2 linked regions of the Hydrogenovibrio crunogenus genome follow. The main gene of each other region encodes a partner of the protein of the gene in region 2 in a complex. Links are inferred from orthologs where the notes say so. Each region holds a gene or a part of one and is shown on either strand. Other genes may lie near its edges.

Region 1 (3,142 bases), 250 kb from region 2 along the record:
GCGGCAAAACAGGCGGGGTATGAAATTGAACTCGCAGAGCTTTCAACCCCTATTTCAAATGATGAACTGGTTTCGATCTTGAATGACATTCGTCAGAGAAATAAAGAATTAAGAGATATCAACACTACCTTGAAAAGTCGAATTGACTCACTGGCAAAGAAATAAAGGCGAAACACTATGAGTGATACTGCTGACGATTTATTAGATGAATTATCACAACTGGAAGACGCTTCTTCTGATATGCAGAAAGAAGTCAAAACCGCATCTGATAATACTAAAAAACTTGAAGCATCAGGCAGTGCTGACAGTTTAGATTCCGCAGCACTTTCATTGGAAGCGGCAAAAACTGCGCAGCTAGCGGCCGAACAAAGTCAAAATGCGGCCGATGCGGCCATCAAGCTATCGCATGAACAGAAAGCACAAATTATGGAATTGTCTGATTCCAATATTGCTTGGCGTCAATCGCTTCGAACGGCTTCCAATGATTTGAAATCGGCAAGAAATGCCGTCACCATCATGATGACGGTTGCGATTGTTGTAAGTGTTATCTCTGTCAGCATCATGGGGTGGTTATTAAACAGTTTGAACAAAAAAAATGAAATGTTAAAAGGCGATGTATTCGATATCATTAATACTGAAAACACGTTATTTAACAAAAACCTGAACCTAAAGATTGATCAATTATCCTCTTTAATTGAGGCATTAGCAGCGGATATTCAAAGACTCAACCGATCTGGTTCACAGCCAAACCTATCGTCGAATAATGAAGAAAAAACGATGCCTACGCCTGCTGGGGACTCTAACCCCAAAGTGCCGACGGAAAAACCAGCAGAGGTATCGACTTCTTCTCAAGAAACACAAGTTTCATCAGTGGAAACCAAAATCATCCAACCTGACTTGACAGAGCTGAAGAGTGAAATGAAACAACTTTCAAACTCTCGTGAAGAGCAGTTGAAACATATTCAAGGATTATTGGATCAAATTCTGAAAACCCAAGAAAAAATTCAGGCGACCACCTTGCACCAAGCTTCTAAAAAGCAAGTAATGCCTGATACAACGGTGATTTCCTCTGGATTAACCGATGAACAAGTTAAAAAATTGAACGGAATTGCGTGGTCAGTGAGCATACAACGCAAACTGCTAAAAGAGATCCAAAAAACATTAACGGCACAAAAGCCTGCAAAAGCGGCACCGAACAATACCCCTAAAGCACTCGATAAAATCGATGCCAGCTTAAAACATTTAAGTACACAAGTTCGTGAACTCAAAACTCAACAGGACCATATTCAGAAAAAAGTACAAGGACTGGAAAGCGTCACTCAGGAACTGGCGGCAAGACCGCAACCATACAGTTATCGCTCTAAAGAACCTCCTGTACAGACAATCAACGAATAACGTTAATTCTCTTAAATGAAGCAGTGTTTCAAAGACAACTGCTTCATCTCCTCTTTATTAGCTGATGTGCCTTTTAAGAAGCCTTGTGCGTTAATAACTTAATCAATTCATTGGCAGGTGCGTAACCTGGAATCATTCTTCCCGAGTCAAACACAATGTTTGGCGTACCTGTGACACCAAAGTTCTCTGCTTGCTGCATATGTTTACGGACTGGGTTGGAACATGTCTTTGAAGTGACATGACCTGTTGTCATAGCCTCATCCATTGCTTTAGCAGAATCTTTTGCACACCAAACTGAAACAGCCTTTTTGTAGGCCTCTGACCCAATCCCTGCCCGAGGGTAAGCCATATAGCGCACTTCGATACCCGCCTGGTTTAAAGCTGGAATCTCTTTATGCAGCTTGCGGCAATAAGGGCAGTCAATATCTGAAAAAACTGTAATGGTTCGCTTTTTCGGACCTTTTGCAGGGTACACGATCATACTACTGGAGGACAGTTTACCCAATTCAGTTTTGCGTGTTTCATTTAAAGCTTGTTCGGTCAAATTTTCTCTAGTGTCAAGATTAATGATATGACCATTTATGATGTACTGACCATCTCCGCTCATGTAAATGATTTTGGCCCCCAAAGAGACTTCATACACATTCGGGATGACACTTTCTTTGATATTGGCAGCCGCAGCATTAGGGATTAGCTGATTCAATTTTTTTTGAATCGCGGCCTCATCCGCAACCACTTGATTAGATGCCGCTAAAACCATCATACTTAGACTTAGTCGTTTAACTATTAAAACCGGATTCATCCACTTTTCCTTCTCTTTAAAATCAATCTGGTCAGAATTATACCCAAAATAGCTTTTGGAACCGATTAACATCATGACAATAAGTTGACTTTAACCACGTGGATGATGCTGATGATGAATACTTTGCAAACGTTCTTTGGCAACATGGGTATAAATCTGCGTTGTGGACAGGTCTGAATGCCCCAATAACAACTGAACCGTTCGCAGGTCCGCACCATGATTGATTAAATGTGTTGCAAACGCATGCCGTAAACCGTGTGGCGATAACTGACTTCGGATATCCGCCTGAAGCGCCAAGTTTTTGATACGATGCCAAAGCGTTTGTCTTGTCATTGTTCGTCCAATACGCGACACAAATAATGTCGACACCCATTTGTGCTTCCCAACCAAAGCAGGCCTGGCGGATTTTAAATAAGCCTCAATTGCTTCAATGGCTATTTGACCAATCGGTACTATACGCTCTTTATTACCTTTGCCTACCACCTGCACTAAACCAGCCGATAAATTAAGCTGCTCATAAGGCAAATTGACAACTTCTGAAACCCGTAGACCGGAAGCGTACATTAACTCAAGAATGGCTTTATCTCTTACCCCTAGTGGTGTGGTCAGATCTGGCGCATTCAATAATGCTTCGACCTGATTTTCCGAAATAACAGAAGGAATTTTTTTAATCAACTGGGGGGCTTTAAGCTGTGCGGCAGGATCGAGTTGAATACGGTTATGCAAAATCAAAAACACATAAAAACGTTTCAATGCCGACAAACACCGAGCGATTGAGCGCGGGTTTACCTGGTCGACGTGTAACTGAAATAGGTAGTCCTCGAGTTGTTCACGAGAAGCCTGACTTAAATCGGTTTTACCTAATGCAAGTTGTGTTTTTTTGAGATCCCGTTGATAGGCTTGCAAGGTATTTTCACTCAAGCCTTCGTTCAATCTTAAGTATTG
Region 2 (3,324 bases):
AGCTGATAGCCTATTGGACCCAGACCGGCAATCACGCCTTCAGCCAGGTCAGAAAAATATGAATGGGTTCGAAAAGCTTCTCTTTTGTGAATGTTAGATAAATGCACTTCAATAAAAGGAATCTTGACGGTCGATAAAGCATCCCGTATTGCAACACTGGTGTGTGTGAAAGCGGCAGGGTTGATGATAATAAAATCAATATCTTCAATCGCGGTTTGGATGCGTTCCACTATTTCGTGCTCGGCATTACTCTGGAAGTTGTATAGACGTACTTCGTAATCATCAGCAAGGGTTTCGAGTTCTTCAATAATGTCGCCTAAGGTTTGGCGGCCATAATGTTCAGGCTCTCTTTTGCCTAGCATATTGAGATTGGGACCATTGATTACGAGAATGTTTGCCATGAAAGTATCCTTGATGCATTTCAGCGGAGCTAATCATTAAATTGTTGAAAATTATACCTGAAAGTTAGCTTTAACGATATAGAAAGTTATAAAAAAGTCGTGAAAATTCGTGAAATGTTGCGAAGTTTAAATTAAATGAAAAAAACAGGGTTGAGTTCTTTAAAACGGCGTTTTTGTCATCAAGATGAGATAAAAAACGTATTGAAAGGTGGTGTTATCTAGAATGAAAACGGCCAGGCCTGGCCGTTTTTCGTGACGTTTTTGATTAAAATAAATCTTATTGAAAAGCTTGATTGATATTCTGTGTAAAGTCAGCTGCTTTTTTGAAACCAACCACGCGTTGTGCTTTTTGTTCTTGTTGATGGTTAAAGAACAGAATAGCAGGGGGGCCGATGATGTTAAATGCTTTCATTAACTCTTTATCATTTGCATTATTGGCGGTCACATCGGCTTTTAAGAGGGTGACATTTGCCAATGCGCTCTGAACACCTGGATCGGAGAATGTGAATTTTTCCATTTCCTTACAACTGATGCACCAATCTGCATAGAAGTCGAGCATCACTGGATTCCCTTTGGCGACTTCTTGCTTCAGCTCCGCTAAGGTACGAATAGTCTTGAAGTTTAGATGTTCAGTCTGGCTGCTACTGCTGGTTCCGGATGACTGAAATACCGTTAACGGTTGCAAGACATTTTTGCTACCACCGGCCAAACCGATCAGTATTACCATACCGTAGATCAAAAAGATCACACCAATGGATTTTGCGAACTTATGCCAGCCGGATTTGTCGCCAACCGGTTCCAGAGCTCCGAGATAAATAGCGGAACCGATCAGTAACGCCGCCCAGGCAAATAGAATTGTCCATTCGGGAAGGATTCTTTCGGCCATCCAAATGGCAACCCCGATCATCAGAACACCGAAGATGGCCTTAACGTTATCCATCCAGGCGCCAGCGCGAGGAAGGAGTTTCCCGGCGGACGTTCCTAATAACAATAGAGGCACGCCCATCCCCATGCTCATAGCAAATAAAGCGGTGCCGCCAAGAAGCGCATCGCCGGTTTGCCCGATGTAAATCAGGGCGCCGGCAAGAGGCGGTGCCACACAAGGGCCGACAATTAGAGCCGATAAGAACCCCATGATGGCGACACCCGTTAAGGTGCCGCCCTGTTGTTTATTAGATAAATTCGTGATTTTGGATTGCAGGCCACTTGGTAGTTGTAGTTCATAGAAACCGAACATGGAGAAGGCCAAAGCAATGAAAATCAATGCAAAACTCCCAATAATCCATGGATTTTGGAAAAGGACCTGGAGGTTTTCGCCAAAAATCCCTGCTAAAACCCCGGCAGCGGTATAGGTAACCGACATCGCCAGAACATAGACTAGAGACATGATGAAAGCTTTGCGCGTGGTGAGTTGATCTCCTTGTCCAACAATGATGCTGGAGAGGATTGGAATCATTGGAAAAACGCAAGGTGTTAAAGACAGTAATAGTCCAAACAAAAAGAAGGTGCCAATGACAATCCAAACCGAACTGTTTTGTAAGGTGCTGGTGATCTGGTCGGTTTCAGATAGATTTTCAGACGTCGTTGTTTGAGTCGGTAAGTTTGTGCTTGTTTGTTTGAAGTCACTGGCATTTACCGTCATCAGTTTTTTCGCGGGTGGGTAGCATACGCCAGATTCAGATGAACAACCTTGATAGTGGATTTCTATTTCAGCAGCGCCGACAATATGATTCACTGGCAGAATGGCTTGGAAATCGCCATGATAAACTTGAACGTCACCAAACACTGGATCATTTGTTTGTATGGCTTCAGGTAATTGAAGAGAACCGAGGGTGGCATTTCCTTGTTTAAGTAGGACTTTAATTTTATCCTTGTACAGGTGGTAGCCTTCAGCGACTCTAAAATCAAGCATTAGTTGATTGTTATCGTTGGGAGTCACCTGTAGCTGAAAAGCTTCATCTGCAGGCAGTAAGTCTGCTCCGGAACTGTCGATGATTAAGCTGTTTAAATCCGCAAGGGTATTGCCGTTGGTGTCTGCGGCGGCAGGCAGTTCAACCGTGACAGATTTCGTTTGCGGAGGATAGCAAACGCCAAGTTTTTCAGCACACCCCTGGTATTTGATTGTTAAGTTTGCTTTCGTAACGCTTCCTGAATAGGGTTGTGTTACGGTTAGTTGGTGTTTAAACACATCGCTCTGGCCAAAGGCAGGATCATTTTTAGTAATGGCTTTAGGGTAATGTGGTGGACTGAGTTCTAAGTCTTCCGATTCGATTGAAATGCGTTTTTTGTATAAATAGTAATCGTCTGCAATTTTCCAGCTGATTTTGAATTGGCCATTCTCAACCTTAACCGGCTGTAAGGAAAAAGCTTGATCAACATCTAATAACTCATCCGATGCGGCTACCGAATGGAATGTTAAAAATAACAATATCGTTAATAGATATTTAAAAAACGATGTGTTTCTCATTTATGTCCACCTTGAAAAAACAATTTAAAGACTTATGTAATAAGTTAATCACGATTTTAACGTAGAATCGCGTTAGGATGTTGTGCAAACTTTGTGTAAATGCTGACAATCAATTTTAAAGCAGAAACGCTTTATTTGAATTCAGTCTTAAAAGAGACCTTTATGTTTAAAATTTTCTTCCTATTATTTTTATTTGTTCCTTTGGTGGAACTTTATGTGTTGATTGAAGTTGGCAGTGAGATTGGGGCTTTACCTACTATTTTGTTAACCATTGTCACCGCGATTATCGGAGCCGCCTTAATGCGTCATCAAGGCGTTTCTACCATGCAAAAAGCACAGCTGAATATGGCGCAAGGGCAATTGCCGGCAGTAGAAATGATGGAAGGGGTGTTTATCTTTTTAGGTGGACTGATGCTTTTAATCCCGGGACTGATTACCGACGCAATCGGATTTTTA

The links.
Region 1: the proteins of dsbD (region 2) and GHNINEIG_RS03425 are in contact, whole or in part, in a crystal structure (PDB 1JZD), measured with the Escherichia coli proteins. The link is inferred for Hydrogenovibrio crunogenus from one-to-one orthologs.

What each region holds. Positions count from the first base shown.
Region 1 is NZ_CP032096.1:733,007-736,148, reverse strand. What follows is about bases 334-3,142. They hold GHNINEIG_RS03425 (DsbC family protein), read right to left. Parts: upstream 2,198-3,142; coding sequence 1,469-2,197; downstream 334-1,468. Other genes in these bases: xerD (site-specific tyrosine recombinase XerD), read right to left, coding at 2,288-3,142; GHNINEIG_RS03430 (hypothetical protein), read left to right, coding at 334-1,395. Outside these bases: GHNINEIG_RS03435 (hypothetical protein), read left to right, coding at 1-165; more of GHNINEIG_RS03430, read left to right, coding at 178-333. UniProt on the Escherichia coli protein: Acts as a disulfide isomerase, interacting with incorrectly folded proteins to correct non-native disulfide bonds.
Region 2 is NZ_CP032096.1:485,518-488,841, forward strand. Bases 274-3,264 are described here. They hold dsbD (protein-disulfide reductase DsbD), read right to left. Parts: upstream 2,869-3,264; coding sequence 679-2,868; downstream 274-678. Other genes in these bases: aroQ (type II 3-dehydroquinate dehydratase), read right to left, coding at 274-401; GHNINEIG_RS02265 (FxsA family protein), read left to right, coding at 3,031-3,264. Outside these bases: more of aroQ, read right to left, coding at 1-273; more of GHNINEIG_RS02265, read left to right, coding at 3,265-3,324. UniProt on the Escherichia coli protein: Required to facilitate the formation of correct disulfide bonds in some periplasmic proteins and for the assembly of the periplasmic c-type cytochromes.